Regions from separate parts of the Priestia sp. ABM2_011 genome, predicted to be linked through region 1. Evidence: a T-box and tRNA genes for the amino acid it is inferred to sense, from the RefSeq annotation. Region 1 holds a T-box; the other holds one or more tRNA genes.
What was found. A T-box is a leader RNA that pairs with one kind of tRNA and senses whether it is charged. The one in region 1 lies ahead of ileS (isoleucine--tRNA ligase), so its partner is inferred to be a tRNA-Ile.
Positions count from the first base shown of each region.

Region 1 (12,125 bases):
CACTCACCATTCCCCATCCCTTGGTATCTCTTCTTAATTGAGTTGGCTGCTCACCTGTTCCGATGGATAATACGGCAATTTGATCCAACGGCTGCTTTGCTTTTCCCACTGCAAACGCGATACTAGCTGTACTGGTATTAGTTGCTACTGTATACCCATCCACGTAGTTTTGATAAGCTCTTTGCGTTGCGGGAGCAGCGCTGCTTCTAAGTATTACGTCACTCGCTTTTTCATTAAGATAAGGAGAACCAGGAAAGTTGTGAAATAACACAGGATTCCAACGATTCAGCTCCGGTGAAAATAAGTGAAAGGATGGCACAACAATTCGTTTTTTTAAGTCTCCAAGGCGAAGGTCCCGGGGGAAAAACGTTCGTATGGCTTTAATAAAACCAGAATAGGGTAATTGTTGATTAAAAACAGGTCCGCCTGGTCGGGAAACGCTGAATGCCGGTAAGATTTGATCTTTAAAAAAATCAAACGTCTCTTCTGGCGATCTTCCGCTTGCTAATGCAAGAGCAGTAAATGAACCGATCGAATTTCCCGAAAAAACATTGGTTTCACTAATTAACTTGGGATTTTGATAAGCTAATCTATTCAAAAGCTGTAAACTTAAAGCACCTAAAGTACCGCCTCCATCAAAGGTCATAATCCGATATTTTGTCAAAGGTAATTTCTCCTTTCGAATCCCATCAGAGGTATCATTCTGTATATGTTTATTTTATTTGTTGTAGAGGTATGATTATCTCTTTTGCGGGTTCTTCAGGATTCAAGTTATGCAGATAAGCATACGAGGAACCCCTCCAGTAAGTTTTCTATTCTCTATTTCTCCCCTTTAAACTGTGTGTCTTTTCTGAAGAAAATTCATAGGATATAGCATCTTATCTGTATTAAGAAAGGGGTTATATCGTGGAGGAAACAAAGCTTACTGGACGAATCGTTACACCTGATGATGCGGAATATGATCAGGCTAGAACAAATAATAATTTAGGTGTGCCTAAATTTCCAAGAATAATTGTATTTTGTCAGAATACAAACGATGTAGTAAATGCATTGAAGTGGGTAAAGGAAAATCATGTCCCATTTCGAATAAGAAGCGGTAGGCATAGCTATGAAAATTTTTCACTAGTAAACGGTGGATTAGTAATTGATGTCAGTGAAATGGATAGAATCAAGATCGACAGTAAAAGCATGACAGCGAAAATAGAAGCAGGAGCTAATCTAGGGAAAGTATATAATGAATTATGGAAAAAAGGAACGACTATCCCTGCAGGTACGGAAAGCAGTGTTGGTCTTGTAGGCCTTGTGCTTGGCGGAGGAATTGGGATGTTATCAAGGTTGTTTGGGCTTACCTGTGATAATTTGCTTGAAGTTGAAATGGCCATAGTAAATGAACAGAGAGAAGTTGAACTCATTAAGGCAAATAAAAATCACAACAGTGATCTCTTTTGGGCTTGTTGTGGAGGCGGGGGCGGAAACTTTGGTATTGTTACGTCTCTTACATTCAAGGTGCAGCCTATCTCAAAGGTGTCAATCTTCTCAATTACATGGGAATGGGAAGATTTCGAAGCTGCTTTTGATGCATGGCAGCACTGGGCCACAAATACCGATAAGCGCTTAACTTCGGAGATTGAGTTAAAATCCAAGGAAGCAAATCAGATTATCGCTCAAGGTGAGTTTGTTGGTTCATCATTCAAGTTGAAGGAACTTCTGCAGCCTTTAATAGATGTTGGGTGTCCTAAAAAAGTAGTAATAAAGGAAGTTTCATATATAGAAGCTGTACAATTTTTTGACGATCCGAGCGGAAACCAACCCGCCCCTCGAAAAAGGTCAGGTTCTTTTCTTAATAAACCTTTTCCAAAAGACGCTATTTTAACAATGAAGCATTTTTTAGAAAATGCTCCGAATGAAAAATCTAGTATTTGGCACCAGTCTCTTGGGGGAGCAGTGGAGGAAGTTGGCTCTAATGAAACGGCCTTCTATTATAGAGATGCTGTTATCGCACAGGAATATCTTGCCACATGGAGCCATCCTTCAGAAGAGCGAGCAAATATTCGATGGATTGAAGAATTAAGAAATGCTTTATCGAGATATACAACTGGAGATTATGTGAACTGGCCGGACCGGTTCATCAGAGATTGGCCAACAGCTTATTATGGAGAGAATTTTAAAAAGCTTCGAGAAGTGAAACGAGCATATGATCCGTGCAATCTATTTCATTTCCCTCAGAGCATTCCGCCGTTTATTAACTGGTTTTAAAGAGCGTCTTTCAAGTCGGAGAGCCAAATAATACCCACCTTAAATGAGGTGGTTTTTTGTGTATATTTCCTTTTCCTGAGAGCGTGAAAAAGACAGCAAACAGTGGTAAGCAGTTATTTTATCAATAGATGGCTACGTTATACGGAGAAACATACATAAATATCATAAACATTGACATTCCCTTCCAAACCGCATACAATAGCTACTAATAAAAGCACACAAATTCGTTGAAGAGAATCAGTACGCTGCAAGTTTGTTCTACAGAGAGCTGGTGATAGCTGAAAGCCAGTGTTCAAGCCGCAGGGGAATATCCTCTCTGAGAAGTCAAACTGAACCTATAAGTAAGTTTGAACGGTAGTCTACCGTTAAAAAGAACGCGTATGATTGTACGTTGCTGAGTGCTATTGATGAACGGATCAATAGAAGCCAGGGTGGTACCGCGGTTAAAACCCGTCCCTAGTCATAGGGACGGGTTTCTTTGTGTGCTTTTAACTTTAAAAGGAGTGGTATCACATGAAAGAAGTGAATGTAAGGGAGTCTTCGCAAGAGCGCGAACAGCGTATCCAGCAGCAGTGGCAAAAAGGAAATGTGTTTCAGCAGTCGGTTCAAAATCGAGAAGGGCATCCTTCGTTTGTATTTTATGAAGGGCCTCCAACAGCCAACGGTTTGCCTCACGTGGGGCACGCGCTAGGCCGGACGATTAAAGACGTGGTGGCTCGTTATAAAACGATGACAGGGCATCAAGTGATCCGGAAAGCAGGCTGGGATACGCACGGACTGCCGGTAGAGCTCGGTGTCGAAAAGCAGCTCGGGATATCGGGGAAGCATGATATTGAAAAATACGGCGTAGAAGCTTTTATCAACAAGTGTAAGGAAAGTGTGTTTGTGTATGAAAAACAGTGGCGCACGTTCACGGAGCAGCTTGGCTATTGGGTTGATATGGAAGACCCTTACATCACCTTAGAGAATTCATACATTGAAAGCGTATGGAACGTACTTGGCACAATTCATGACAAAGGACTTCTTTATAAAGGCCACCGCGTATCACCTTACTGCCCGAGCTGTCAAACTTCGCTGAGTTCGCATGAAGTGGCGCAAGGGTATAAAGATGTAAAAGATTTAACGGTAACGGTGAAATTTAAAGTGAAAAACCGCGATAATGAGTATTTTTTAGGCTGGACGACAACGCCTTGGACGCTTCCGTCAAACGTGGCGCTTGCGGTGCATGAAGAGATGAACTACGTTCGCGCTCAGCAAGGCGACAGCGTGTATATAGTGGCAGAAGCACTCGCAGACAAAGTGTTAAAAGGAGAATATAGCGTTTTATCTCATCATAAAGGAAATGAGTTAAAAGGGATGTCGTATGAGCCGCCGTTTGATTTTGTGAAAGTGGAAAAAGGGCATGAAGTCGTGACGGCTGATTACGTAACGGATCAAAGCGGAACAGGAGTTGTTCATTTAGCACCTGCATATGGTGAAGATGATTACAGAGTTGTAAAAGAAAACGGCTTTTCATTTGTGAACGTAGTGGATGAAAAAGGACAGTACACGTCTGAAGTGTCGCCTTTTCAAGGACGTTTCGTGAAAGACTGCGACGTTGATATCGTACGTTATTTAGCAAACGAAGGCGTGCTGTATCATAAAGAAAAGCATGAGCATAGCTATCCGTTTTGCTGGCGATGCGACTCGCCGCTTCTTTATTACGCAAATGAAAGCTGGTTTATCCAAACGACGGCGTTGAAGGAACAGTTTTTGAAAAACAATGAAAGCGTGACGTGGCACCCGGATCATATCAAGCACGGTCGCTTTGGCAACTTTTTAGAAAATATGGTGGACTGGAACATCAGCAGAAAACGCTACTGGGGAACGCCGCTGAACGTATGGGAATGCGGAGCATGCCAGCATCAAGTAGCTCCGAAAAGTATCAAAGAGCTTCAAAATCATGCGTCTCATTCCGTTGATGACAGCATTGAACTTCATAAGCCTTATGTAGATGACGTGCAGCTGACGTGTCCGGTCTGCAGCGGAGAAATGAAGCGAACGCCGGAAGTGATTGACGTTTGGTTTGACAGCGGCTCGATGCCGTTTGCGCAGTATCACTATCCGTTTGAAAACAGCGAGCTGTTTCAAAAGCAGTTTCCAGCAGACATTATCGCAGAAGGAATTGATCAAACGCGCGGCTGGTTTTACAGCTTGATGGCAGTTTCAACGCTGTTTACTGGAAAAGCGCCTTATAAGCGCGTTTTGTCTCTTGGCCACGTGTTAGATGAAAACGGTCAAAAGATGTCTAAAAGTAAAGGAAATGCGCTAGACCCTGTTGATCTTATTCATACATTTGGTGCGGATGCGCTTAGATGGGCGCTTTTAGCAGACAGTGCACCGTGGAATCCGAAGAAATTTTCAGAGCGCGTCGTGCAAGAAGCGAAGTCAAAAGTGATTGATACACTTGTGAACGTGTACGGCTTTTACATTCTGTACGCCAAGCTTGACGGCTATAACCCTGAGCAAACGTATGAATTGAAAAAAACAAAATTGGATGAGTGGATTCTTTCGCGTTTGCACAGCACGGTCAAGCGCGTCACAGCACATCTTGAAGATTACGGGTTTACAAGTGCCGCTCGTGAAATCGCGGCATTTATTGAAGAGCTAAGCAACTGGTATGTACGACGTTCTCGCGATCGCTTTTGGTCAGAAGGGATGGACGGAGAAAAAGCAGCGGCTTACGATACGCTTCATGAAGTGTTAGTCACGCTTAGTCAGCTGTTAGCACCGTTTACGCCGTTTGTTGCGGATGATGTTCATGAAAATCTGACAGGGAAAAGCGTTCATTTAGCAGACTATCCTGCATGCGATCAAACGAAAGTGAATGAAAAGCTGGAAAAAGAAATGGCAGCGGTGCTTCAAGTGGTGGAACTAGGCCGAAGCATCCGAAATACGCATTCGTTAAAAGTAAAGCAGCCTCTGCAAAGTCTTTCACTTGTGGTAACGGAAGAAGATGTAGAGTGGGAAGCATACCATGATGTCATCAAAGATGAGCTTAATGTAAAGAACTTTAACGTGGAGCAAGACGACGACAAACTTGTTTCATACGTATTAAAACTTGATTTTAAACAGGCTGGGCCAAAGTTCGGGAAACAAGTTAATGAGGTCAACCAAGCGCTGAAAAACCTTTCAGAAGAGAAAGGGAAAGAGTTTGTTGAACAAGGCAAGCTGAGTGTTACGCTTGCTTCAGGAGAAAACCTAACGCTTGAAACGGCAGACGTACTCGTTGAAAAAGTGCCAAAAGAAGGTTTTGCAGTTGCATCCAACGGCACGTACACTGCGGTGTTGGATACGGCGTTAACCGAAGAACTCGTGCAGGAAGGAGTCGCTCGTGAAGTAATTCGAGCGGTTCAAGATTATCGTAAAAAGCTGGATTTACCCGTGAACTTACGTATTGATTTGGAACTTAGCGGAGACGAAGAAGTGAAGGAAGCCGTTGCGAAGTTTGAAACGCTGCTTCAAGAAAATCTTCTGCTGCACAGTCTCAGTGTGAAAGAAGCCATCAAAAACGGAGAGACGGTAAAAGTCGGAACAAAGCAAGTTACGCTTCGCGTTTTAAATCAGAGCTGATAAAAAGCACTTACCTCATAGCAGGTAAGTGCTTTTTTACCTTTAATCAAACTGTCCGAGAACATTTTTAAGACTCGGCCAAACGATTTCAAAAGGAGCCGCTAGTACATACTCTTTTCCGTTTTCATCTTTAAAGTGTTGAACAAAACGATATTTTCCTACTTTGTAGTTAGGAGTTGCGATATCTAATTTGAGTGATTTCCCTGGCTTCAGCGTGACAGTTTTATCAGGAAACTCCAATCCGTTTAGCACAACTTCGTACCACTTTCCGTCTTTTAAGTGATCCGCCGTATTTTCATAAGGAATCGTTAAGGTATGCGTCGAATTGTTTTGAATAACAAAAAAGCCAAACTGCGTTTTATCGTACTTTTCGCTTACAGCAGATAGCGTAATAGTTCTCCCGTCAATGCTTATGGAAGATGGGATGTTTTTTTCTTGTTTGGCTCCTAAATCCATTTTTTGACCGTTATAATCGATATAGCCAAAGATACAAAACAAGATAATAAAAATACCTAGTATTAGTAAAAGTGTTCGTACTATTTTCAAAAGCTTTGCACCACCTTTTTTACTCTTCCATTATACGGAAAACTTCTTGTTTGAAATAGTATGAATTTACATTTTCTATATCACTTTTTTGAAAGGAAGAATTGAAATGAGACAAATTATAGCCATGGGCGGCGGAGGTTTTTCGATGGAGCCGGATAACTTGCTTCTGGATCAATACATACTTTCACAAGCTCATATAGATGTGCCGAAAATCTGTTTTATCCCTACAGCCAGCGGAGATGCCGATAATTATATAGAAAGGTTTTATGAAGCGTTTGAGAAGTTGGTATGTACACCGTCTCATTTATCGCTGTTTTCACCAAACTTTATAGATTTAAAAGCATATGTGCTGCAGCACGATATTTTGTATGTAGGCGGCGGTAATACAAGGAATATGCTTTCTTTATGGAAAGAATGGGAACTGGATACGATTTTAAAAGAGGCTTATGAAAAAGGAGTGATCTTAGCGGGAATAAGCGCAGGTTCGATTTGCTGGTTTGAAGAAGGCGTCACCGATTCAATGAACAATAAACTGTCTAAAATCGACTGTTTAGGATTTTTAACGGGAAGCAACTGTCCTCACTACGACGGAGAAAGCAATCGAAGACCTTCGTATCATGAGTTAATGGCAAGCGGGGAAATGAAAGAAGGCTACGCTGTAGATGACGGAGTCGCGCTGCATTTTAAAGATGAGAAGCTATCCACGTCAGTTAGCTCAAGGGCAACAGCAAAAGCGTACGCTGTTGATCGAAAAGAGGAAGAAGTAATTGAACGTGAACTCCCGGTGACCAATTTGGGTAATCACAAGCAATAAATGGCCGCTTTTCATGTTTCTCTGTATAAAATGGAGCTTATTCGTACATACATAAGCAGAGATTCTATATAGGAGGGTGCTTCAGTGAGTTATAAACAATACTGGGGAAACATACATGAACAAAGCGATAAGCTCCAGGAGTTATTATCGTCGTATTGGCATCAGTACTCAGATTTCGGAAACTGGCAGTTTTGGGTGGTGGTTGCTTCGCTCGTTCTTCCTCTTGTGTTGTTGTATTTTACCGTAGATCGGACGAGGATCTTTGAGGTGTTTTTCTTCGGTTACACAGTGCACATGCTCTGGGCATATATTGATATTGCACTTGGGAGAAGCGGTCATTTAACGCACACGTTTTTTTTAACGCCGCTGCTTCCAAACGCAACGAATATTACCGCTTCTATTTTGCCGGTAGGCTTTCTGCTGCTTTATCAATATTGTACGAATCACCAAAAGAATTTTTATCTGTATACGATTCTGCTGAGCGCTGTTTTTTCATTTGGACTGGCGCCCCTTGAACACCATTTTAAATTTATTGATTCAGGAAAAGTAATGAGCTTGTTCTATATTTTTCTGATTGATATAGGGATAACGTTAGTAGCGTATTGGTTTACAAGGCTGCTTGTAAAAGCAAAAGCCGCAGCCTATCGTAAAGCGGAAAAAGAACGTTGAAAAAATGTTTGAATGTTATTAGTTAGGGGTATACATGTATTTAAGATAAATTGAGGTGAAAAAATTGTATTATTACCGCATTTCAGAAGGACAAAATGAAACGTACTCTGAGACAATTGTTATTCATGAAGAACAATTTGATCAAGGTACATTTGAAAAAATGGTGAAAGAAGCGATGGTCGATAAGCCTGGCAAAATCGATCAAGTGGATATTGTGAAATATTTAATTGGACATTATCATTTCCAAGTTGCATATATTGAAGCCGCTTTTCACAGTACATATACAGATTAATAACGTTATGTATTCGTTAAAAAACCCCGTTGCACTGGCAGCGGGGTTTTTTTGTCTCTACCAATATCGATAGTGATAGGGATTTTGAGGAGAGTAATAAGGATTTTGAGGCGGAGGATACGTATAAGTAGGCTGCTGGTGGTGTACAGGGCCTACTTGTTTTTTCTTTTTATAGTGTTCTTTTTCTCCGCATTCGTCCGTTGGTCCAATCACGATGGTTTGATTTTTTAGCGGAGCCAGCGTTTTCTTTAGCTGCTCCGGATCTAAGCAGTACGTGTGAGCAAGCACTTCAATAGGCGTTTTATTTAAAATATCAGATCCAAAAATGTATTCCGGGTAAGGGGCGTCAAAAATGGCAAGTAAATGCGTATTGTCTTCAGACGCAATTTCCCAGTGCCACCAGCCTTGAGGGATATTGGCTACTTGACCGGGAGTAATCGGAATATTTGTGACTTCGTTGTTAAACGGATTGATTAATGAAACGACGGCTGAGCCTGAAATGCAGTAGACAAGCTCAGCGGCATTTTGGTGATAGTGCGGTTCGACTACACGGCTTTTGCTTAAGTAAATATCAAGTAATGATACATTTCCTAATGTGTTGAGCACATCCCGGCCCAATCGGTTAATGTAATTTTGATCGTTTCGCGTATTAAGTCTGTTTTTGTTCACATCAGAAAAGTATTGTACGTTTGGATTATTGTAATCCATATAGGGCGTTGACAAGGGTCTCCAGCTCCTATCCTTGAATTTTTTATGATGCTGTATCGTATGTAGAGAGTTTTATTTCGTGACAGAAGCCTAGGAGGATATGTAGGTAAGGCCTATTTTTGATAACGTGTACAAACATTTGTCCACTGATTTTCATACACTGTAACAGGTTCTTTTTTTACAGAGCCATGATCAATGTCAGACGCATAAGACGGATCATTTTAAGGAAAGTGAGTTGCAGAGCTGTTGCTTGATCAATATGAAAAGATAAATAGTACGTATGAAAAGCTGGATGAACTTCAGCTGCCGTTTGATAAGCCCATTTTAGTAGGAGTCGAGTGGAACGGAGTGCTGTTTGAGTTTTTGGTGAGATTAAAAAAAGAGTCTTCTCATTTGCTTGTGTTTGGTTCAGGAGGAGGAGCAAGTCAAGAAATGCCGGCAGGTCCTCCATATTTTCAGCGCCATTCGTGGATGAATGAATTCCAAGATTCAATTATTTATTATAACGATCCTACGCTTTATTTAGGAAAGGTGTCGCTTGCGTGGGGGCAAGGGACAAGCGACCGTTTTTATTTAAAAGACATTGCGGTTTTAATTGAAAAGTTCATGAAAAAAGTACAGGTGAGTTCGTCTAATGTGCTATTTTACGGATCTTCGGGCGGCGGCTTTATGTCAATGTTTTTAGCGGGGTACGTAAAAGGAGCAAAAGCGCTTGTCAATAATCCGCAGACTTGCTTGACCAAGTGGCTGAAAACGCCGGTTCGGCAAGTGTTTAATTTATCTTATCCGAACTTGACAGAAGATGAAGTGATCGCCTCATACGGTGAGCGAATTAACGTAGTGAAGTTTTTTCGCCATATTAACTATGTGCCAAAGGTGTATTACTTGCAAAACGGGGCGTTTGAATACGATATGAACAATCACTTGCTGCCGTTTTTAACGGATTTGCAGGACATGCCAGACGACTGTGAAATCAATAATATAAAAGTGGAGCTCTATTATGACCCAAAGCTGAAGCACGCAGCTGTTAGTAAGCAAGAAACGATTGATTATGTGAATATGGCGAAGAAGATATAAGAAAAAAGGCAAGAGTTTATCCTTTAAGGAGCTCTTGCTTTTTTATGTCGAATTTTCTACCTCAATAGATACAAGTAGGAAGTTATGTTGCTTTTTCTTTTGAATATGATAGTGAAGATGAGGTGTAAGGAGGGGAAGTATGGCCGATCAAGATGAGAGAAAAAGATACTTGATGGAAGTTCAGACCTGGCTTGAACAAGTATGTGATCCTGTATTTGAAGAAGCTTTTACAGAAGTAGATATAACGTCATATATCACGCGCACGCAAGAAGACGTTCTTGAATATTTAAGTGAAGAAGATGTGAACGAATATACGTTAGAAGAAATCAATAATGCGGTACGGCACATTGATAAAATCTTAAAAGAGCGGCTTGGAGACGACGGCAGGGAGAGGGAATCGATAGCGCCGGGGCAGCATGAGCTGCCGCCGCTTGGTTATAGTTACTCAGCTCTTGAGCCGTATATTAACCGAGAAATTATGCGCCTTCATCACAGCAAGCATCACCAAAGCTATGTCGATGGATTAAATAAAGCAGAGCTCATGCTGCAACAAGCCCGTAACACAAATAATTTTGACCTCATAAAACATTGGGAACGGGAAGCTTCTTTTCATGGCTCCGGTCATTATCTGCATACAATCTTTTGGGAAATCATGAGTCCAGAAGGAGGAGGAAGGCCGAGGCGCCAGCTGCTGCAGCAGCTTCAAAAAGACTTTGGCAGTTATGAGAAATTTGTGATGCACTTTTCTCAAGCCGCAAAAAAAGTAGAAGGTGTGGGCTGGGCTATCTTAGTATGGTCGCCGCGTTCGCGAAAGCTTGAAGTCTTGCAAGCGGAGCGTCATCAGCTTCTCACGCAGTGGGATACCATTCCGCTGCTCGTATTAGACGTATGGGAACACGCTTATTATTTGCAGTACAAAAATGAACGTGATCCGTACGTTGATAATTGGTGGAAAATCGTTTACTGGCCGAATGTAGAAAAAAGATTTGAGGCAGCCAGAATGCTTCAGTGGCAGCCGTATTAACAAGTATTGCAGGTATTCTAATTTCAAATAAAAAGGCTATGATAAAAGCATTTTAGTTGAAGGGAAATCCGAACGATGAATTGAGATTCTTGATGGAGAATCCAACGCGTTCGGATTTTTTATTGTTATCGCGGTGATATATGTATACGCTTCTAGCAGTTGATTGGAGGGCAAGACTCCCGCGGAAAGCGAAGTCTTGCACGGAAATCAACTGCGGTGTAAAAAGTGATTTATATTAAGATCCTTTAACGCATTTATTAATTTTAAATAAACTATGTTCTAAATAACCAATGAAAAATAAAGTCTAAGCCTCTAGAACCAGTGAAATGTTACAAATGAAATAATCCAATATAAATGTGTGTAAAAGCACCGTTATATGCCTAAATATGTATGTTTTTGAAATGTTAAGGTGATTAATTTACTAGTTTAAAAGGAAGAATATTTATTTTTACTGTAACTAAACTATCAAACTATTGACATGCTACTGAAATATAACTGTAATATTCATGTGTTATTTTTTATGTATTGGTATATAAAGGGGAAATCAATTACATGAAAAAGACAATGATTACGTTCAGTTTAGTTCTAATGTCACTGTTCGGTGTGGCAAGTGGTGCATTAGCTGCAACAAATACATATACAGTAAAAAGCGGAGATTCGCTATACAAAATTGCAAAGACATACAAAGTATCGGTTAGTCAGCTGAAACAGTGGAATAACTTAAAGTCAGACAGCATTCATCCGAAACAAGTATTAAAAGTATCACAAGTAAAATCAAGCACGCCTGCTAAAGCAGCGCCTGCGAAGTCTTCAAACGTTGTGAAAGAATTTAAAGTAACAGCAACAGCGTACACAGCGAACTGCAAAGGCTGCAGCGGAAAAACGGCGATTGGAATCGATTTGAAAAAGAATCCAAATCAAAAAGTGATTTCTGTCGATCCAAAAGTGATTAAGCTTGGTTCAAAAGTATACGTAGAAGGTTATGGCACGGCAATCGCAGCTGATACAGGCGGTGCGATTAAAGGAAATAAAATTGATGTTCTTCTTCCTTCTCAAAAAGAAGCGTTAAAATGGGGAAGAAAAACAGTGAAAGTTCAAATCTTAAAATAAGTATTCCTTAAAGAAAT
Region 1 is NZ_JBSWUB010000001.1:2,605,477-2,617,601, forward strand. Features, by position in the region: gene ACXAE4_RS14105 (patatin-like phospholipase family protein) at 1-664, opposite strand, end outside; gene ACXAE4_RS14110 (FAD-binding oxidoreductase) at 907-2,256, shown strand; T-box leader at 2,475-2,717, shown strand; gene ileS (isoleucine--tRNA ligase) at 2,770-5,868, shown strand; gene ACXAE4_RS14120 (immunoglobulin-like domain-containing protein) at 5,911-6,414, opposite strand; gene ACXAE4_RS14125 (Type 1 glutamine amidotransferase-like domain-containing protein) at 6,521-7,228, shown strand; gene ACXAE4_RS14130 (hypothetical protein) at 7,313-7,897, shown strand; gene ACXAE4_RS14135 (hypothetical protein) at 7,953-8,189, shown strand; gene ACXAE4_RS14140 (cupin domain-containing protein) at 8,247-8,912, opposite strand; gene ACXAE4_RS14145 (glycosyl transferase family 2) at 9,144-9,974, shown strand; gene ACXAE4_RS14150 (superoxide dismutase) at 10,114-10,998, shown strand; gene ACXAE4_RS14155 (3D domain-containing protein) at 11,551-12,108, shown strand.

Region 2 (12,125 bases), 1.6 Mb from region 1:
TCTTGAACTTTTTTGCGATCAGCTTTCGTAATTTTCTGCTCCGCTTCTTTAGGGTGAAGCATAATCCAATAATCCTTCATGTCGCGTTCTGTAATTTTTACCACGTTTTTAGCATCTTTATTCTTTCTATTTTCTGGAATATCAATCACATTTGTGGTGTAAGGAACATCGATCATAGTGGCTAACTTTTTAGCGATGCGCAGCCTTTCTTCAGCTGTATTTCCTTGAAAACGAGTATATGTAATCGTATTTAAAGAGGTATTATCTACAATTACGCGGTTATACCGATCGTACATTTTCCCTCGAGGAACAGGCGTACTGACTGTAACGTCCTGTGTTTTTTCGACTTCTCGTTCGTAATTCTCACCGTACACAATTTGAACAAGTCCCAACCGCAAAATTAATACGGAAAATAGGGCAAATACGGTCAAGAAAAGTAAGTTCACACGAAAAGGCACGTGACTTTTTCTTCTTTTTTTCTTTTTCATACCAACACCTACACTTTATAAAACATATATACCATAACACCATAAAATCAGACATTTAGCAAATAAATAGACACCTGGCAGGTGCCTATTTACACAACGTATTTATTCTAAAAGAAAAGCGAGGCATTTTCCATAGTACAAATGAAGGAGCTAATAATACTCTAAGCTGGAGACTCTCCGTCTCCTTCATTTAATACTGGAGGAGTAACAGTCGTTTCTTTTTTGTGCAGAGGCTGTGAGATATGTCTTACACAAAAATAAATGATCGTATGCCCTGCTCCAACAATAGCTAATAAAATGGGAATACTTTTTGCTTCATCAAAAAATAGTACGGCTATTAAAAATAAAGATATGGAAACGACCCGCCCAATATTCAGAAATACTTCTCTGACAACAATGTATTCGATTCTTTTTGAAACAACGTCCTTTGCTCGTCCAATCACATCGTACGTTAGAGAAATGAATGGAACCAACAAAATAGGATAGGCAATAGCAATACAAACAGCATATATAATTAACTTTGGATACGATAAGTTAAAGATAAGCAAAAAGACTGCTCCATAGAGAAGGAGGCCCCCGGTGAAAATAAATCGAAGGCGATTTTTTTGCTTAATAAATCTTGAGGCTACATAGTATCCTACAAACGCCACCGCTGAATTCACCAGTCCATAAGTTCCTAAAGCTAATTCACTTCCCGTCGTAATAAATACCATGACGGATACGACAAAAATGAACGTACCTTCACGCAATCCTTGAAAGAAATGAGCCTGTAATATTCGATTCCAGTCTTTGTTGACTTTTCGTTCAGCCCACACTTCTTTAAATTTGTATACTCCTTCAGCTGCGCGTCTTGTAATAAAAAAACTAAGCACAACGGCACCGACAAACAATAGCAGAGATACACCAAACACAATTTTATACCCAAGTGATTCATACAAAGCGGAAATAACAAAGCCCGCTCCTAAAGGACCAATCATCCCTGCAAAAGAGTTTAAGATCCCTAAAAATCCGTTAAAAAAGTCTCTTGTATCAGGTTCTGTAATTTCAAAAGTTAGCACATTAAAAGCTAGCCAATAAAAGCCATATCCTATACCCAGCAGTCCACCAAGCAATACTAAATACTCGGCTGCGTTAGCTCCACTGACCAATACAGCGATATAAAAAACAGCTAAAAAAGATACGCCTAACCTTAAAACCACAACCCGGTCAATTCGTTTGGCCCATTTACCTGCTAAAATAAACGTAAGCGGCTGAAGCACCACTACCGCTAAATTATAAATAGCGAGATCCGAAAATTCGCCTGATTGTTTCCACAGATAAATGTTAACAAACGAATTGGAAATTGAAATAGCCAAGGCATAAAGACCGCCTATAATTAAAAGCAAAAGTAAATCTTTACTAACTTCTATATCTCCAACTACTTTTTTTAATAAAGGCATATCAAAAAACTCCTTTTCTCTTCTACACCTAGTGTGTGAAAAAGAAAAGGAGATATGTAAAAGAATTGGAAAACAAAAAAGCCAGTAAAGGTAATAATTACTTTACTGGCTCTTAAATACGTCTTCAGCTTATTTTGCAGCGTCGTAACGCTTAGCAACTTCGTCCCATTTTACAACATTAAAGAATGCTGAAATGTAATCTGGACGGCGGTTTTGATAATTTAAGTAGTAAGCGTGCTCCCAAACGTCTAGACCAAGAATTGGCGTTTTGCCTTCCATTAATGGGCTATCTTGGTTTGGTGTGCTTGTTACTTCTAATTGGCCGTTGTTTACAACTAACCAAGCCCAGCCAGAACCGAAGCGAGTTTTAGCTGCATTTGCAAATTCTTCTTTGAATTGATCAAAGCTGCCGAATTTGCTAGCGATAGCGTCTGCTAATTCACCAGTTGGAGCACCGCCGCCGTTAGGGCAAAGGATTGTCCAAAATAATGAGTGGTTCGCATGACCGCCACCGTTATTGCGTACTGCTGTACGGATATCTTCAGGAACAGCATCTAAGTTTGAAATTAACTCTTCAATACTTTTGCTTTCTAAATCCGCTTTGCCTTCAACAGCAGCGTTTAGGTTTGTAACATATGTGTTGTGATGTTTTGTGTGGTGAATATTCATTGTTTCTTTGTCGATATGTGGTTCCAGTGCATCGTATGCATAAGGTAGTTCTGGTAATTTGTAAGCCATGAATAATTCCTCCTTCAAAATATGTAAGCATTTTGGCGCAAAAGCACCATATACGTTTAGATTAGCAAATTTACCCTACTCTTTCAAATAAAAAGTACCTAATCCATGATTTATATTTACCTAATTCCCATTCGCTATTCTTTTAAACATAAAAAAAGCTTCTTTTTCTCAAAAGAAGCTTTGAATAGACAATAGTATGGCGGAGGAAGAGGGATTCGAACCCCCGCGGGCTTTAACACCCCTGTCGGTTTTCAAGACCGATCCCTTCAGCCGGACTTGGGTATTCCTCCAACCCTATAAATGGTGGACCCTGCAGGACTCGAACCTGCGACCGGACGGTTATGAGCCGTCTGCTCTAACCAGCTGAGCTAAGGGTCCACGTGGCTCCACAGGTAGGACTCGAACCTACGACCGATCGGTTAACAGCCGATAGCTCTACCACTGAGCTACTGTGGAACAATATGAATTATGTATGTCACAAACGTAAATTGGAAAATAGCGGCGGAGGGGATCGAACCCCCGACCTCACGGGTATGAACCGTACGCTCTAGCCAGCTGAGCTACACCGCCATGGCTCCACAGGTAGGACTCGAACCTACGACCGATCGGTTAACAGCCGATAGCTCTACCACTGAGCTACTGTGGAACAATATAACATTTACTAGCGACATTAAAAATTTAACATGTTTCTGGCCTAAAGTCAATATATTATTTTAAAACAGCGTATAAAAAATAGGCAATCATCAACAGTTGAATAAATCCTTTCGAGATAGCGCCACTAAAAAAGCCAATAACCGAACCTACTCCAATTTTTACTGCGTTGCTAATTGTGGTCCGATGAACAATCAGTTCTCCTACAATCGCTCCGATAAACGGCCCTAAAATAATTCCAAATCCCGGAATAACAAACGGACCCACAAGCAATCCAACTGTACTTCCCCAAACGCCTGCTTTAGTGCCTCCGAATTTTTTCACACCAATAATATTAGCGATATAGTCTGCTAAAAAAAGTGCGACAACTAACAATCCTTGTATCACCCAAAATAACCAGCTATAGGAGCTAAAATCATAAAATAAACCGTATATAACAAATCCTAGCGCTACAAATAGCACGCTTGGGATGATGGGATAAACCAACCCAACAAACGATACAACAAAGCTAATGATAACTAATGCCCAACATAAAATAGCCATGCCCGCACCTATCCTTTTTATTATTACTATTTATCATACAATAACCACTCTTATAAAGAAAGGCCTTGCATGAGCAAGGCCTTTCTTTATTTTACCTTTGAATATGTCTTTAGATAGCGATCTCCGAGTACCGCTTCCGCAATATTAACAGCATGATCTCCAATTCGTTCTAAATTGCTAATGATATCGACAAAAACAATAGCAGCAGAACCTGTACATACATTTTCATTTAGACGTAAAATGTGCTTCTTACGAAGCAGACGCTCCATTGCATCAATCTGCTCTTCTTTTTGAATGACCTGGACTGCTTTTTCTCTATCTACTTTTTCTAAAGCAAAAACAGCTTCTTTAACTGTTACAATAGTCAATTCGAACATATCAGCTAAGTCGGTATTAGCTTCTTTTGTCATTCTCACCTTATTTGTAATTTGATAATCAACAAGTTCAATGATATTTTCAAAATGATCGCCAATACGCTCAATATCTCGCGCAGTATCTAGAAGCACAGAATGCTCTTCGCTTTCAGCTTCTGACATGGAAGAGCGGGATAACAACACTAAATAATTCGTGATTTTTTTATCTAAATTGTTAATGGCATTTTCAATTTGCATAGTAGCATCAGAATGTTTAGGATGGCGCGTCTTCAAATAACTATTGGCTTCTTCTAACCCAATCGTCGCGAATTCTCCCATACGAATAAGCTCTGCTTTTGCCTGCCCAAGAGCAATTGAAGAAGACTGTTCAATAAAAATAGGATCAAGATGTTTAGGTTTAAAGTCTATAACAGCATCTTCACCAGGAATCAGCTTTGTAACAATTAACGCAAGCAGACCGATAAGAGGGAACTGAATAATTGTATTGGTTGTGTTAAAGAGACCATGAGCAAATGCAATCGTCATTTCTGGGTTTAAGCCCATCGTCTCTCTCAAGTACTCCACAAGACGAGTAAATAACGGCAAGATAATTAAAAAGATAGTTGTACCAATTAAGTTGAACATTACGTGCGTTAAAGCAGCCCTTCTTGCTGCCACACTTGCCCCGATTGAAGCTAAAATAGCGGTAATAGTCGTACCAATGTTGTCTCCAAACAATACAGGCAGCGCGGCATGTATATCAATAGCGCCCTGTCCAAAAAGTTCTTGTAGAATTCCGATAGTAGCGCTAGAGCTTTGCACAATCACCGTAAATAAAGTGCCAATTACAACTCCTAAAATCGGATTATCACTCATGCTTACAGTTAAATCATGAAACTGTTGAAGTGAGCGAAGCGGCTTCATCCCGCTTCCCATAAGCTCTAGACCAAAGAATAACATTCCAAACCCAAAAGCGATTTGACCAAAATTTTGAACAGGTTTACTTTTAAAGAAAAAGAGTAAAATCGCTCCCACTGCGAGAATAGGAAGAGCGTAGCTCGAAATGTCAATTCCGATTATAAAAGCTGTAACTGTCGTACCGATATTTGCGCCCATAATAACCCCTATAGCTTGGCGCAAAGTCATAAAACCGGCACTTACTAAGCCTACCGTAATAACAGTGGTTCCTGAGCTGCTCTGAATAAGAACGGTAACCAGAATACCTGCTAGAACTCCCATAAACGGATTAGTTGTGAATCTGTCTAAAATATCGCGCAATCTATCTCCTGCTGATTTTTGCAACCCATCTCCCATGAACTTAATCCCGAATAAAAAGATTCCGAGTCCACCGATAAATTCAAAAATCATTTTTTGAACATCTAGTTCCAAACACCTCAACTCCTTGATTTTTTTCTAACGACATAGAGAAGTCCCCACTATTATTAACGAATCTTAAAAGCACTGTAAACGTTTTTACGCTAATGTTTACAATAACTTAACAGTATATTTACATTGTAATTGGAAACGATTTCTAGAATCTATTGTAAACCTTGAATTTCCGCTATAGAATAAATTATAGTTAGAATTTTTTAATAAAAGGAGGGTTTACAATAATCATGTTAAAAAAGATGGGATGGAGTCTTACTTCTTTTCAAAAAATGAGGTCTCTTCGCTTTGAGCATACAAACAAAACCATTGGCTTCATATTGTTTTTAACACTTATTTCTTTGCTGCCTACATTTTTCTTTATGACGTTGACAATTGTAAACGGCTATCACATTGCTACAACAGAGCTCCCGAAATCTGTTTCTTCTTTTTCTATTTCAAATTCACAGCTTACGTCAAGCCAACCTTTCACAAAAAAAGTAAACGGTACCGCTTTTATCTTAGACCCCTCACAGTCTATTGAACGGTTTCATTCCCCTGCTCATGGAATTGGTTTTTTAAAGGATGGAATTTACATCACGACTAATTCACAAACACAAACGTATTCATATGAGTTGCTAAACTGGCATCATAAAGATAAAAATGAACTGTCAAACTTGCTGCACGAACAAAAATTTTCTTTATACATACTTGTCCCTATCGCTATGCTTTTACTGTACGTATTAACATCTGGACTAAACTTCCTTTCTATTACCTGCCTTGCTTATCTTGGAAAACTGATTGGACTCATCACTAAGAAGCAGCTTCCTTTCAAACAGCTATGGGCACTGAGCGCTTATAGTACGGTAGCCTTCACGCTGCTTTATACGCTTTTTGAAGCTTTTTCTTTTTCTCTAGCAACACATAGCTCTCTTTACTGGATAGGAACGTTCTTCATTTACTTATTGCTCGTCACAAGGGTTCCTATGAGAAAAAAGGTAAAACCTAATAAAGCGATTGAAACATAACGAAATGAATCCAATCAACCGCTAGAAGCACCTACATACATAAAATCTATGTTTACCCTGCCAATGAAAAGCTCCGAACGAATTTAATTCTTGATCAAGAATCAAATTTGTTGGGAGCTTCTTCAACTAACATACTTTTGTCCCAGCCTCTTTATTTCTGTACAACTTTTCTTCTCCCCATTGCAGAAGAAAAAATTTTCAACTGATACAAAACCCACAAACCTCCTGCTGCGAGCAAACTAAAGCTATAAATAAACATCAGCCTTTCAGTATGCATCCACACTTCAAAAACAACGGGTCCCAACGCTACTCCTAAAAATCTCACCGTTCCATAAATGGATACAATAAATCCTCTTTCTTCGTCTGAAGCCGCTGAAGTAATCATCATATTAATACAAGGAAGAACAAATCCTAAGCCGCCAAAGGCGACTGTCAAACAAAACATCAGCACAGGAAGCGTATAAATCACCGTTAATACTCCAAACATTACGAATAAAAGAATCATTCCTACTATCATCAATTTTTTCATGAGCACTACATCTGTTTTGATTCGCTGACCGGTCCAATAAGAAACGAGCGTCATCGCGCCAAGAGGAAATAAAAAAGCGGTTCCTTTGAAAAAACCGTCTATATGATACGTTTCCTCTATTAAAAAAGATAAGTAATATAAAATGCCAAATAATAAAAACAACCCCAGTCCCCCGACAAAGAATAAAGGAAAAAGCGATTTTCTTTTATCATAGACGATCCCAATGGCTCTCTTTAAATACTCTCCAACAGATACTGAATCTGAACCTGTTTTCGCTTCTCTCACATACATGGCTATACCTACTAAAGCAGCACCTGCAGCTAAAGGATACACAAAAAATGCGGCATACCATACAACGAGTGCCGCCGTTGCTCCAATTATAGGTGCAACCACTTTTCCAGCTCCATTATATACTTCTAAAATCCCAAGGACTTTTGCTCTTTTTTCCCCTGTAAATACATCTCCAGTTAATGCCATTGCCAACGTTGTAGTACCAGCAGCGCCAATCCCTTGAATCACTCTTCCAGCCATCAACACAGCAAAGCTTCCAGAAGAGACCAAAGCGCTACTAGCAGCGACAAGGCTACCGATTATCATCACGATGAGGGAATACATAATTAATTTTTTACGTCCATATCGATCTGATAAAATTCCTACCGCAGGAATACACAATGCAGCCGGAATCGAAAATACACTCAGTATCAAACTGGTTTGGACTCCACTTAAGTGAAGTGACTTTTGAATGCTTGGCAGCAGAGGAATGAGCATGGAATTTCCCAGCACCATGATTAAAGGCAATAAGCCTAATGAAACAATCATTAATTTTTCTTTCAATTTTCGTTCTCCAATCATATTTAAGTAAGACAAGCATAGGCTTTACACATAAGCAAAAGAATGAAGGAGGAGCATAATGAAAAAGCTATGTGCATTAGCCGCTTTCGCTTTTATCGGATATATTTGTCACTACGACATTAAATACGGGACCATTCCTACTGCGACTGAAGCAGTTCAAGTCAGCAAAGCGCAGCCTGCAGAAACAAAAGCCGCCAGCTCTTCTTCCACCTATACAAAAATAAAAATTAAGCCAGGCGATACAGTTTTGTCCGTCATTGAAGAGCTTACAAAAAAATCGATACCGGTTTCTATGAACCAAATGATTAAAGACTTTAAGAAGTTAAATAACGGTACAGCGCCTGAAGATATTCAAATTGGAAAAACGTATAAGTTCCCTATTTACAAGTAATGACAGCATTCTTCTTGTCAAGATGGGATAGTCATTGTTAAAATAGCTAAGGTAGTACTTTCTACTAGTTATTTTGTTCATAAAGAGTTATTCTATTAATGAATTCAAATTCTTGATTTCATTTTGAAGGAGAGATTATCACGTGAGTGAAATTATACATCGTACAAAAACACGCCCCGTTAAAGTTGGAGATTTAACAATTGGGGGCAGTAACGAATTAGTTATTCAAAGTATGACAACCACTAAAACACATGATGTTGAAGCAACGGTTGCAGAAATTAAACGTTTAGAAGAAGCAGGATGCCAAGTTGTTCGTGTTGCTTGTCCAGATGAGCGCGCAGCAGATGCAATCCCTGAAATTAAAAAACGCATTAACATTCCATTAGTTGTAGATATTCATTTTGACTATCGCTTAGCGTTAAAAGCAATTGAAGGCGGAGCGGATAAAATCCGTATCAACCCAGGTAATATTGGACGCCGTGAAAAAGTGGAAGCTGTTGTAAATGCTGCAAAAGCTAAAAATATTCCAATTCGTATTGGAGTTAACGCCGGTTCACTGGAAAAACGTATTTTAGATAAATACGGCTATCCGACAGCAGATGGCATGGTAGAAAGTGCACTTCATCACATTAAAATTTTAGAAGACCTTGATTTCCATGACATCATCGTTTCAATGAAAGCATCCGATGTTAACTTGGCAATTGAAGCATATGAAAAAGCTGCTCAAGCTTTTGACTACCCTCTTCACTTAGGAATTACAGAATCGGGTACATTATTTGCGGGAACTGTAAAAAGTGCAGCAGGTCTTGGCGCTATTTTGTCTAAAGGAATCGGAAATACATTACGTATTTCTTTAAGTGCGGATCCTGTAGAAGAAGTAAAAGTTGCACGCGAGTTGCTAAAATCATTCGGTTTAGCTTCCAATGCTGCAACGCTTATTTCTTGCCCAACTTGCGGACGTATTGAAATTGATTTAATTAGCATTGCTAATGAAGTTGAAGAGTATATTTCAACTGTAAAAGCACCGATTAAAGTAGCGGTACTTGGCTGCGCTGTAAACGGTCCTGGCGAAGCTCGTGAAGCTGATATCGGGATTGCAGGAGCACGCGGTGAAGGTCTTCTATTCCGCAAAGGTGAAATCGTACGCAAAGTTCCGGAAGAAACAATGGTTGAGGAACTAAAAAAAGAAATTGATAAAATTGCTGCTGAATATCACGCAAAGCAAGAAGCTGAAAAAGCTGCAGCTAAATCATAACCAAAAAAAGCGAGGCGCATATGCGCCTCGCTTTTTTTATGAAAAGAACGGTAATATAAACGTACCGACAATAATCGATACAACTCCGATCCCTATTGCCCATGCTCCTAGCGTAAGTGCTCCTTTTCTGCGTGCGATAAACCCTAGAATAATCCCAGCGGCACCAAGAATAATTGGTAAAAAGAATAGTGAAAGAATCGAAAGCACGAGTGCGAAACGACCGTATCCCGTTCCTTCTCCTTGTCCAGCGACTTCATGATTGCGATTGCGGTCAATATCTATAACTTCACGCTCTGCATGTGGCTCTCCTACTCGGTAAGGAACGCCCACTTCAGCTGCAGTTTCTTCCATGAAATCAGCTTCATATACATCTTTTCTACGCCTTTGTTCTTCATTCTCCATGCTTAATCCCTCGCTTTCGTAAATAAGGAGCATTTATAGTATCTGAATGCGAGAAAAAATTATAAGTGTTAATCTTATACAGCTGCTCATTTTCTTGCAAAAATAGATACCTGCACGATTCCCACACCGTATAATCATCCTTATCTTTTTTCTTAAGGAGTATAAAAAGTATTACTGTTTCTCTTTAGGCTTTATGTTACACTAGACAAGAATAATCAAGCACCTAAGCAGAATAAACGTATTAAAGGAGTGCACGTAGTTGACAAAAAAGTTTGGAATTGACATTGATGGAACTGTTACCTCTCCTGAAACTTTTGTTCCTCATTTAAATAAAGCCTTTAACTTAAATTTAACACTTGAAGATATTACAGAATATGATTTCAGCCCTTTTGTAAATGTATCACCTGCAGAACTCGGGAAATGGTTTAAAGCAAATGAACGCTCTATTTACGAAACCTCTCCACTTGCAGACGATGCAAAAGCGGTTTTGCAAAAGTGGCATCAAAAGCACGAATTATTCTTTATTAGTGCAAGGCACGATCAGCTATTGGACGTCACGGAAGAATGGTTTCAAAAAAATGAGCTATCGTTTCATCACATTGAGTTAGTCGGCTCTCATTTTAAAGTTGAGACAGCAAAACGATACGATGTTGATATCTTTTTTGAAGACAAACATGATAATGCTTGTGAAATCAGTGAAGAATGCAATATTCCCGTTATCTTATTTGATACTCCTTATAATCGCTTACCTGTTCCAAAAGGAGTGGTTCGCCTATATAACTGGCTAGAAGCAGATCAGTGGGTAGCCGACTGGTTAAAAGAACAGCAAAAATAAAAAAGAGAGGTGCATAGCACCCTCTCTTTTTTATTGATTACATTCTATACATTGACCGTAAATTTCGAATTTATGGCCTGTAATATTATACCCTCGCAAATCCTCGTCTACATACTCCATCGGACAAGCTTCAATTTCTTTTGTTTTTCCACAATCTAAACAAATGAAGTGGTGATGATGATGAGCAGTTGCACATTTAAATCGAAAGTGCTTTTCGCTCGAAAGCTCCGTCATTTCAAGTACGCCTAACTCCACAAATAATGATAAATTACGGTAGATTGTATCAAAACTTAGACCAGGATAATCAGGCTTCATATATTCTAATACATCTTTTGCCGTTAAGTACTTATTTGATTTTGAAAACAAGGCAAGCATTTCTTCACGTTTTCCTGTATGTTTATATCCTTGATCTTTTAATAAATGAATGGCTTCAGTTAAATTCATTTTTGTTTCCCCTTCCGTCCTTTATTAATCATAATAGATATGATTAAAATAACAACAGCAATGACAACAATTGTACCGCCTGGTGCTAAATCCAAGTAGTACGCTGAAAATAATCCGCCTAAAACAGATATTTCACCAAAAATCACCGAAAGCAGAATCGTTTGTTTAAAGCCTCTAGCTAAGCGAATGCTTGCTGCTACAGGAAGAGTCATAAGCGATGACACCAATAGAATACCGACGATACGCATCGATACAGCAATGACAAGAGCAACCATCACGATAAATAAAAAGTGCATCCACTTCGATTTAATTCCAGAAGCAGAAGCATGCTCCTCGTCAAAAGATAAAATAAATAATTCTTTATATAAGAAAAAGACAATAGCTATTACAAATACGGCTATGACAACAACTGTCCAAATATCCGAACGACTAACTGCACTCACGCTTCCAAACAAATAATTCATTAAATCATTATTAAAACCGTCTGCCAGCGAGATACAAATTGCACTAATACCAATTCCGCCCGATAAAATAATCGGAATGGCCAGCTCTTGATAGTGCTTGTAGACCCCTCGAAGCTTCTCGATAAAAAGAGCCCCTGTAACGGAAGACACCATTCCTAAATAGACGGGGTTCACTCCTTGCATAAACCCTATTTTCTGACTAAGAAGCAAGCTCGCAGAAATTCCGGCTAGCGTCACGTGACTTAACGCGTCTGCAATTAAAGAAAGACGTCTTACTACGATGAACGTGCCCAATAAAGGAGCTAAGACGCCAATAATCATACCTGTTAAAAATGCATTTCGCAAAAA
Region 2 is NZ_JBSWUB010000001.1:996,151-1,008,275, reverse strand. Features, by position in the region: gene ACXAE4_RS05355 (peptidoglycan D,D-transpeptidase FtsI family protein) at 1-488, opposite strand, end outside; gene ACXAE4_RS05350 (MFS transporter) at 650-1,927, opposite strand; gene sodA (superoxide dismutase SodA) at 2,057-2,665, opposite strand; tRNA gene ACXAE4_RS05340 (tRNA-Ser) at 2,863-2,955, opposite strand; tRNA gene ACXAE4_RS05335 (tRNA-Ile) at 2,967-3,043, opposite strand; tRNA gene ACXAE4_RS05330 (tRNA-Asn) at 3,047-3,121, opposite strand; tRNA gene ACXAE4_RS05325 (tRNA-Met) at 3,162-3,235, opposite strand; tRNA gene ACXAE4_RS05320 (tRNA-Asn) at 3,237-3,311, opposite strand; gene ACXAE4_RS05315 (DUF456 domain-containing protein) at 3,374-3,859, opposite strand; gene ACXAE4_RS05310 (Na/Pi cotransporter family protein) at 3,946-5,601, opposite strand; gene ACXAE4_RS05305 (DUF1189 domain-containing protein) at 5,829-6,605, shown strand; gene ACXAE4_RS05300 (MFS transporter) at 6,757-7,968, opposite strand; gene ACXAE4_RS05295 (hypothetical protein) at 8,045-8,377, shown strand; gene ispG (flavodoxin-dependent (E)-4-hydroxy-3-methylbut-2-enyl-diphosphate synthase) at 8,529-9,632, shown strand; gene ACXAE4_RS05285 (G protein-coupled receptor family protein) at 9,669-10,034, opposite strand; gene ACXAE4_RS05280 (5' nucleotidase, NT5C type) at 10,294-10,869, shown strand; gene ACXAE4_RS05275 (Fur family transcriptional regulator) at 10,900-11,313, opposite strand; gene ACXAE4_RS05270 (metal ABC transporter permease) at 11,310-12,125, opposite strand, start outside.
Region 2: it has a tRNA-Ile gene. The T-box ahead of ileS (isoleucine--tRNA ligase) is inferred to sense a tRNA for this amino acid. The anticodon was not compared.